Regions from separate parts of the Flexivirga sp. B27 genome, predicted to be linked through region 1. Evidence: predicted binding sites of a transcription regulator. Region 1 holds the regulator's gene; the other holds the start of a gene.
The links. The regulator LexA, encoded in region 1, represses DNA repair genes until DNA is damaged. The targets are predictions, from matches to a motif close to TCGAACANNTGTTCGA.

Region 1 (4,857 bases):
GACTCGGCCGCGTCGAGCGCGGCGAGCACCGGGTTGGCGTGTCGGGCAAGGACCTGGCCAGCTTCGGTCAGCCGGACGCTGCGGCCGAGGCGCTCGACCAGCACGGTGCCCGTGCGGTCCTCCAACCGGCGCACCATCTGGGAGATGGCCGGCTGCGAGTAGCCCAGCGAGGCGGCCGCGGCGGTGAAACTGCCGTGGTCGCTGATGGCCTTGATGACACGGAGGCCGGCTGCGTCGATCATGTGCTCAAGAATAACATTTCGTTATTGCGCCACGACCTGTCGCTTTCATCGCTAATTGCTGCCGAAATTGCTGGCGGAGTTGCTGGCGAAATTTGCGGCCGATATACATCGCGCGGTGGATGCCCGAAGCTCGCGTCATGCCTAGCGTGGCCGACATGTTGATCTGCGAGGAACTCCTTCTGGTGGCGACCGGCGGCGACGGCAAGCCGGTCACCGCCAAGTCCCGGCTCGACCTGGCGCTCGCGGGCGCGACGTTGTGCGAGCTGGCGGCCTGTCAGCGGGTCGGGGTCAAGAACGGACGCGTGGCGGTGCTGGACTCTCGACCCGGCGGCGATCCCCTCCTCGACAACGCATTGGCGATCTTCGCGCGACGGGACGGAAAGAAGCCGGCGAAGGTGCTCCCGGAGGTCGCGAAGGGGATGACCGACCGCACCTATCAGCGGCTCGTCGACACGGGTGCGGTGCAACATGTTGGTGGCGGTTTCCTTCACCCGTCCCGATATCCGGTGCTCGACGTCGCCGCCAGGGACGCACTGGTGGCCGGCGGCGGTCGCGTGCTGGCCGAGACTGCCGCGCCGGACCTGCACAGTGGCAGTCTGATCGCGCCGCTTGCTGCCGCCGACGCCGTCACGAAGGTCTACGACAGCCACAGCTTCGGGTTGTCCGGTCGCGAACTCAAGAAGCGCGCCAAGGCAGTTGGCGAGCAGGACTGGGCCGCCGGAGCTGCCGCCGCGGCCGTCAAGAGCGCGCAGGACGCGATGACTGCCGCGATGGTGGCGGTCACGACTGCCACGACGGCCGGCGTGATCAGCGGCTGACGCCGATCGACAGACTCCGGTGTGAGAGTTTTGACCGGTGATGGCGCGTGACCTGGCAGCCCTGACCGACCTGCTCGGTGACGGGGGAGTCGTGGCGCTCACCGGGGCGGGCCTGTCGACCGAGTCCGGCATACCCGACTATCGCGGGGCGGACGGTGAGCGCAGGTTCCAGCCGATGACCGCTCAGGAGCTGCTCGCCGATCGCGAGGCCCGGCGTCGTTATTGGGCGCGGTCCTACGTGGGCTGGCCGAGGTTCGCCTCCGCACGCCCGAATGACGGCCATTACGCCGTTGCGGCCCTGCAGGCGGCCCAGGTGATCGGTCCGATCATCACCCAGAACGTCGACGGTCTGCACCAGGCGGCAGGGGCCGTGGACGTGGCGGAGTTGCACGGCAGCCTCGAGCAGGTGGTGTGCATGCAGTGCGGGGAGCGGTATGCCCGGGCCGCCGTGGACGAGTGGCTGCAGCTGGCCAACCCGGACTTCGACCGATCGGCGGACGGGCCGCTGCGCCCGGACGGCGACGTCGCGATCGCGGAGTCGCTGATCTCGGGGTTCCGGCTGGTGCACTGCGTCGTCTGCGGCTCGGACCTGCTGAAACCGGACGTGGTGATGTTTGGTGAGTCGGTGCCGAAACCACTTGTCGAGCAATGCTTTTCGGCCGTCAAGTCAGCGCGCGCCGTGCTGGTGCTCGGCTCGTCGCTCGCCGTGATGTCCGGCTATCGCTTCGTCCGGCGGGCTGTGCGGGAGGGCATCCCCGTCGCCGTCGTCACCCACGGCTGGACGCGCGCGACCGACGAGGAGGTGTCGGTGCGCATCGACGCGCCGCTGGGCGAGACGCTGGCCGCGCTGGCCGACGCCCTCCCCGGCTGATCAGACCCGGCGCAGGACCGCGGTGACTTTGCCCAGGATCGTTGCGTCGTCGCCGTCGATCGGGTCGTAGGCCTCGTTGTGCGGCATCAGCCAGACCTTGCCGCGAGTGCGTTTGAAGGTCTTGACGGTGGCCTCGTTGTCGAGCATGGCCGCGACGACATCGCCATTGGTCGCGGTCGGCTGCTGCCGGACGACGACCCAGTCACCGTCGCAGATCGCCGCGTCGACCATCGAGTCGCCGACCACCTTGAGCAGGAACAGGTCGCCCTCGCCCACGATCTGCTTGGGCAACGGGAAGACGTCTTCGACGACTTCCTCGGCCAGGATCGGGCCGCCGGCAGCGATCCGGCCGACCACCGGAATGTATGACGCCTCCGGGCGCTGGTCACCGAGGCCGGTCTCGTCGATGCCGGACTCCTGCGCACCCTGCACGCTCGACCCGCCGCGGTAGCCGCGGGTGTCGGTCGCGTCCGGGTCGATGACCTCCATGGCACGCGGCCGGTTGGGGTCGCGGCGCAGGTAACCCTTGCGCTCGAGCATCGTCAGCTGGTGTGCGACAGAGCTCGGACTGGTCAGTCCGACGGCATCGCCGATCTCCCGCAGACTCGGCGGATATCCGCGCCGGTCAACGGAATTGCGGATCACCTGCAGCACCTTGCGCTGCCGCGTAGTCAGGCTCTCGCCCGTCCGGTCGGGAAGTTCGTGCACCTGTGCCATCGCTGTCATCTCCTCCTCGGCGAACTGTTCGCGCGAAGCGATCGGCGAGCGGTGCGGACGGACGCGTCCGCGGCCGTTGTCGGTGGTCGGTGCTTGCCTTGGCTTCGTGAAAACAGCGTATGGGTTTCGGACACAGTTTCCAAACATCTGTACGACGCGTGTCTCGGCGATGGTCTCGACGCGGTCGAACGTTCGTGCTATACATCCGACAGATGTGCGATCGCACGCCTGTTCGCATCGGACGCCAGGTCCGGGTGGTCTGTCACAGGGCGCGCGCCGGATCGCAGCGGAGTTTCAGGAGGAAGAGATGAGTGCAGCAGTGCAGTGGGATGCGCCGGCCGACCCGGGTCGAGGGCGCCGGCATCTGCGAGCCGTGCCGACGGGGCCGTCGGCACGTGGCGGTGGGCCGGCGGTCGGTGTGCGGGTGGCGGCGGACGGCCTGCGGTTGACGGCGCGCGGGCGCCGTCTGCTCGGCGTGCTGATCGTCGTGACGCTGCTCGTCGGCGCGGGCGCTGCGGCCCGTGCCTGGGCGGCGCCGTCGACGCCGGTCACGCACACGGTCACGGTCCAGCAGGGCGACACCCTGTGGGCGATCGCACACCGTGCCTACCCGTCGATGGAGACCTCCGAGGCGGTGGCCAAGGTCGCGCTGGCCAACGACCTCAACGGCCTGAATGTGGTCGCAGGTCGACAGCTGCAACTCCCGGACTGATTGGCCGTCGGGTCGGGGTCGGAATCTGGGCGGACACGCCGTGTCGCGGGCCGCTGACCAGCGGTTTCGCCACCCGCGTTCACGGGTCTTGCACTTGGGGTGCGATCGGCTTAATATCCCTATATGTAGTAGTTACACGGATGGCATTCGTCCACATGTAGTCCACAACACATCGGCCGCCATCCCCAGTTCGTCCACCGATTACCCACAGCTTCGTCCACAGCTTTCGCCCGGTTCGCCGGCGAGCTTCGTCCCCGTAGGAGGCAGTCGTGCATTGTCCGTTCTGCCGTCACGACGACAGTCGCGTCGTCGACAGCCGCACCAGTGAGGACGGCACCTGCATCAAGCGGCGCCGCCAGTGCCCGAGCTGTGGCAAGCGGTTCTCCACCACCGAGACGGCGAGCCTGACCGTGGTGAAGCGATCAGGTGCGAGTGAGCCCTTCAGTAGGCAGAAGGTCCTGGTCGGTGTGCGCAAGGCATGCCAGGGCCGTCCGGTCAGTGAGGATCATCTCGCGCTTCTCGCCCAGGAGGTCGAGGAGGCCATCCGGGCGCAGGGCGCCGCCGAGATCGATGCCCACGACGTCGGTCTGGCCATCCTGGGCCCGTTGCGCAGCCTCGACGAGGTGGCCTACCTCCGGTTCGCATCGGTCTACCAGGCCTTCGACGGTCTCGAGGATTTCGAGGAGGCGATCACCCTGCTCCGGGCCGAGCGACCACCCACGGCCGTCGAGCCCGATCATCAGCGCGCCGGCGACTGACACGGCGACGGACTGAACGTCTCGTCGCAGAACTCATCGCACATTCCGCCGGGTCGATCCCGCTCAGCATCTTCGAGCCGGCACCGCAACACAGCAACACCGCACATCTCGCAGCAGAGTCGACCACCTTGAGGTGGAAAGGAAGTTGGACATGACCGACACGGCAGACGCCGGCCAGCACACACGGCGCGGCGCACGCAGGGGACTGACCGTCGAGCGCATCTTCACGACCGCTGGAGTGCATCCCTATGACGAGGTGACCTGGGAGCGTCGCGACGTCGTCCAGCAGAATTGGAAGACCGGCGAGACCATCTTCGAGCAGCGTGGGGTGGAGTTCCCGGAGAGCTGGTCGCTGAACGCCTCGACCATCGTCACGACCAAATACTTCCGCGGCGCCATCGGCACACCGCAGCGCGAGAGCAGCCTCAAGCAGCTCATCGACCGGGTTGTGCTGACCTATGTCAAGGCCGGCAAGGAGCACGGCTACTTCGCGACCGACGACGACGCCGAGATCTTCGAGCACGAGCTGACCTGGTCGCTGCTGCACCAGGTGTTCAGCTTCAACTCGCCGGTGTGGTTCAACGTGGGCACCAAGTCGCCGCAACAGGTTTCGGCCTGCTTCATCCTCTCGGTCGACGACTCGATGGACTCGATCCTCAGCTGGTACAAGGAAGAGGGCTTCATCTTCAAGGGCGGCTCCGGCGCCGGCCTCAACCTCTCCCGCATCCGCTCCTCCAAG
Region 2 (4,857 bases), on a different contig from region 1:
TGCATCCGGGTGCCGGCTCGCAGTGAGGTGACCGACGGCAGCGGTGTCATCGCGCTCATCGCCTCGTAGGCGGTCGCGACCTGTTGGTCGGCGAGGTAGTAGAAGCGGTGCCGGCCGCTGACCTCGACCTGCACAATGTGACCGTCGAGCATCTTGCGCAGGTGGCCGCTCGCGGTCGCGGCGCTGATGCCCGCCTCGGCTGCGAGCCTCGACGCCGGCAGCCGACGCCCGTCGATGAGCGCGCCGATCATGCGGGCACGTGCCCGGTCGGCGAAGATTGCGGCGACGTCGGACACGTCCTGGTGCGGGTTCTCGGCCATGTCGCCATTCTCCGCGACAGACGCTTCGGTCGCCACCGAAGTGTGGAGTGCTGTCTGCACGGTTCGGCGTGCACCGAAGGTTTCGGCACCGAGCCTCGAAGGTATGACGACAACCCGCACCATGCCGGCTGATGCCTCGCGACGGACCAAGGGACCTCTCCTGGTGGTTCTGTGCGCGGCGATGTTCCTGGTGTTGCTCGACGTGTCTATCGTGAACGTCGCGTTGCCGAGCATCGACCACGGGTTGGGCGGTGGCACGTCCGGCGCCCAGGCTGTGGTGGACAGCTACACGGTGCCGTTGGCTGCACTGCTGCTGACCGCCGGAACCGTTGCGGACAAATGGGGTTCACGCCGTGCGTTCGTCTCCGGACTGCTGGCTTTCGGCGTCGGATCTCTCGCCTGCGCGGTCGCGCCGAGCTTGCCGGTGCTGGTCGTCGGCCGGGTGGTGCAGGGTGTGGGCGCAGCTGCGATGTTGCCGGCGAGTCTCGCTCTCATCACTGCGATCTGGGTCGACGCGGGGCAGCGGGCACGCGCGATCGCGGTCTGGTCGGGTGTGTCCGGGTCGGCTGTCGCGGTCGGTCCGCTGGTCGGTGGTGCCCTCATCGGGGTGGGCAGCTGGCGGTTGATCTTCCTCCTCAATCTGCCGGTGGTCGTGGCCGCAGTGTTCGGGGCGCGGGCGTTGCCGATGGGACATCGGCGGGAGCATCCGCTGGATTGGTTCGGCGCGCTGTCGTCGACGATGGTGCTCGCGTGTGCGATCGCCGGGCTCATCGAGTTCGGCCGAGCTGGATCGACTTGGACCGCAACACTTTTCGTCGTAGGGGCGGTGATCGGTGTGCTCGCGTTCGTCATCGGTCAGCGGCGTGCAGTTGCGCCGATGGTGCCGCGCGCGTTGTGGCGCAACGGGCCGCTGATGCGGTCGTGCGTCGGTGCGCTCGGGATGAATCTGGTCGGCAACGGGTCGCTGCTGGTGCTCGCATTCCTGCTGCAGGCGGTGCAGGGTCGGGACGCGTTCGCCGCCGGGCTGGCGACGCTGCCGATCTTCGCGCCGCTGACCCTGGTGCCGCTGCTGGGGCGTCGCTGGATGGTGCGAATGCGTCCAGAACTGTTGGTGCGCAGCGGTTTTGCGGTGGGCATCACGGGTCAGGTCATCCTCGCACTCGGCGTATGGCGTGCTCCGCACTCGCTGCTGCCCCTGGTCCCCGGGATGCTGCTCACGGGGGTAGCTCTCGGCATGTTGGTGATGCCGCTGGTCGCCACATCGATGGCGGCAGCGCCGTCATACAGCGGGGTGGTGGGCGGGCTGAACAACGCCGCGCGGCAGATCGGCACGTCGTTCGGGGTGGCGCTGTTCGGAGTGATCGCCGGCTCGGCCAGTGCGCCCGGCGCCGGCTCGCGTATGGCGTGCTGCTTCGTGCTCGGCGCTGGCGTCTGGCTGGTTGCGGGGATGCTGGCCGGCGGCCGGCCGCATCGATGAGGCCGGCGCCGCGCAGCTCGGATCTTCTACCACGGAACGGGGCCCTCGTCGCTCGTGAAGGTGCCGGTCGGACCGTCGGGCCCGATCAGTGCCAGCTCGACTCGACCAGCTTGAGTAAAGCTGGTCGAGTGCCCGGGGGAGCGCAGGCGGGGTCCCTGCGAAGTATTCGGCGGAGCGAAGCGGGGGAGAAACTTCGTGGGGTGCCGGAGCGGCGGAGGGTGTATCGAGACCCAGCACTCGACACACACGAGGTCTCGATACGGCTCGCCCTAGGGGGCTCGCCTACTCGACCACTTGAGTGAGCACGCCTACTCGACCAGCTTGCATTAGGCCGAGCGGATCGCCGCACCAAGGTGGTCGAGTGCCGGAGGAGCGAAGCGGGGGCGGTGTATCGAGACCACGGGCGCTGGCCGAGCCTGTCCGTCGAGCCGGCCGAGCCTGTCGAGGTCCCGCGCATGCTTGCGCCAAGGTCAACGATCTCGGGCAAAGTAGTTAGAAATGTGTTCGATAAAACTCTGGCCATTGACACCGAATCCCGGTATCCTGTAAGTGAGCGGAAACGCTGACAGGGGAAGGGGATTCGCCGCATGAGCCTTGAGCACACGGTGCTGGAAGATGCCCCGCCCGCGGCGCCGGGGCGAGGCCAGGAAGTGCTCGCGATCCTGCAGGCTGCGGCCCACGTGTTGGACGAGGTGCCGGGCGCAGTGCACCAGCTCGGCAACGAGCAAGAAGGCGAACTGGTGACCGCGTTGTTGCGGTTGCACGGTCGGTCCGCGCAGGTCACGACGTTGGTGACGGCGGACGCGGCCGACCGTGGCGCGGTGCGCGAGTCGGACGCGGCGACCACGGCGCAATGGTTGGGCGGTCATGTCGGTGATGGTGTGCCCGTGGAGCCGAAGTCGGTTCGGATGATGGCGGCAGTGGCGGACAAGTGCCGGGACCGGAAGAACACCGTGATCGCGGCGGCGTTGCGCGACGGGTCGTGTTCGGTGGAGTCGGCGCGGACGGCGTTGCATCAGGCGGACAAGGTGGCGCCGGTGATTCCGTCCGCGGACCGTGACGAGGTGTTGGGCTGGTTCCTGCAGATCGATCCGTGTTTGGGTGCGGCGGGGTTGACGTTGTTGACGCGGCGGATCCTGGCCAGGTTTGCGCCGGAGAAGCTGTCGAAGGATGACGAGAAACTCGAACGCACCGAGTCGTTGTCCTGGTCGACCACTGCGACGGGGATGACCCGGTTGGTGGCCGAGTTGTCCCCGGCGAACGCGGCGATCCTCAAAGAAGCGATCAACGCCAAGTCGGCGCCGCGACCTGCGAAACCCACTGACACCACTGGAAATGCCGACGCAACTGCCACGGCTGAGGTGACGGGTGAGGGTGCGGCGTTCGGGCTCCGCTTCGACGACGATGCATCGGCGAACGGTGGTGGGGACTCTCTGAAGGATGAACGGTCCCCGGGGAAGCGTCGGGCGGATGCGTTGATGGAGTTGGTCGGTGTCGGAGCGCGTGCCGCGACCGGGGACGGTGGTGTGCAGGCGAGCGCGGCGACGGTGCTGCTGACGATGGACTTGGAAGCGTTGATCGTGGGTGTCGGCGGTGCCACCACGGCCACGGGTGACACGCTCGATGCCGGCGCAGCCCGCCGGCTGGCGTGCAGTGCGGATCTGATCCCGGCCGTGTTGGGTGGACCGAGCGCACCGCTGGATGTGGGCCGGCGAGAACGCCTGGCGACCAAGGCGATCCGAGCCGCGGCCATCCTGCGCGACCAGGGGTGCACGTTCCCCGGGTGTGATCGGCCGCCGGGTTTCTGCGAGGTGCACCATGTGGTGCCTTGGTGGGCCGGTGGCCACACCTCCCTGGCCGACTCCGCCCTGTTGTGCGGCCGGCACCACCAAACCGTCCACCGACAGGGATACATGGCCGACATACAACCCGACGGCGTTACCTGGGACCTGACACCCGGCCGCATGCCCGGCCATGGATCCACCGCGGCCTGAGCACTTGCAGGCAAACGACCGATCACGTCCCGGGGTCAGTTGCAGACCGGGTAAATGCGGTGCTCGTCGCCGGGAAATCCGGGCACACTGTGCGGATGGCGATGTCCGACATCTACAGCCCGGCGAGCTGGCAGATCTTCGATCGGCTGGACCTCGATCTGGACCCGACCGGTCCGGATGAACTGTTCGAGGTGACTGCCCGGCACGTCAGCGGCGGACATGCGTTGGACGTCGGCTGCCGAGATGCCAGGCATCTCGTTCGATTGGCGCAGCAGTTCGAGTTCTCCGGAGTGGGGATCGATCCTGTGCCGTGGCACATCGATCGCGCGGCGGCAGCGATTGAGGATGCGGGACTCGGCGGCACACTGCGCGCTGAGTTGGACTCCATCGAGTCCTACGAGTCCGCGCCGGAAGCGTTTGACCTGGTGTGGTGTCGCGACGTGATCGAGGTCCTGCCCGACCTCGACCGAGCCGTCTCGCGGATGAGTGACCTGCTGTCACCCGACGGCGTGCTGATCGCATTCACGAACATCTTGAACGGACCACCCGACGCGGACGAGACAGCGGCGATCCACGAGCCACTGGGCAACGTCGTGGCGAACATGGTCGAGACCGGTCTCGAGGCAACCTGGAGCCGGCACGGCCTGACGATCGCCGAGAAGATCGTTGTGGGCACTCGATGGCGCGAATACCTCGAGGAGAGAGACCATCTCGTCTCGCGCGACCTCCTGCGACTCGCACGGCTGAGGCGTCAACGTGACCGAATGATTGCCGAGTATGGCGAGGAGCGTTACAGACTGACCGAGGCCAGCACGCAGTGGGCGACCTATCAATTTCTCGGCCGCTTCGTTCCTGTCATTTACGTCCTGCGGAAGAGTTGAGCGGGGAGGTATCGCCCGGCGATGGGAGATCGTGCTGCCTGCACGGTCCTTTCACGAGTCCGGTCTACCTGCGCATAGCCGCGAGGTGACGTTCGATCGCGTGAGCACGCTCGATGAGACGGCGATTGCGGCAGGTCATCAATTGGACCGACAAGGGAACCACGGGAACCTTCCGACCCCGCCAT

Region 2: ACSZL9_RS11440 (DUF222 domain-containing protein) is a predicted target of LexA. The motif match lies at 2,290-2,305, and genes of this name have one in related genera.

The regions. Positions count from the first base shown of each region.
Region 1 is NZ_JBPYUM010000001.1:948,354-953,210, reverse strand. It holds gene ACSZL9_RS04380 (LysR family transcriptional regulator) at 1-242, opposite strand, end outside; gene ACSZL9_RS04375 (GOLPH3/VPS74 family protein) at 380-1,060, shown strand; gene ACSZL9_RS04370 (NAD-dependent protein deacetylase) at 1,101-1,931, shown strand; gene lexA (transcriptional repressor LexA) at 1,932-2,648, opposite strand; gene ACSZL9_RS04360 (LysM peptidoglycan-binding domain-containing protein) at 2,956-3,360, shown strand; gene nrdR (transcriptional regulator NrdR) at 3,630-4,118, shown strand; gene ACSZL9_RS04350 (vitamin B12-dependent ribonucleotide reductase) at 4,270-4,857, shown strand, end outside.
Region 2 is NZ_JBPYUM010000002.1:547,196-552,052, forward strand. It holds gene ACSZL9_RS11430 (ArsR/SmtB family transcription factor) at 1-320, opposite strand, end outside; gene ACSZL9_RS11435 (MFS transporter) at 424-1,797, shown strand; gene ACSZL9_RS11440 (DUF222 domain-containing protein) at 2,385-3,791, shown strand; gene ACSZL9_RS11445 (class I SAM-dependent methyltransferase) at 3,887-4,672, shown strand.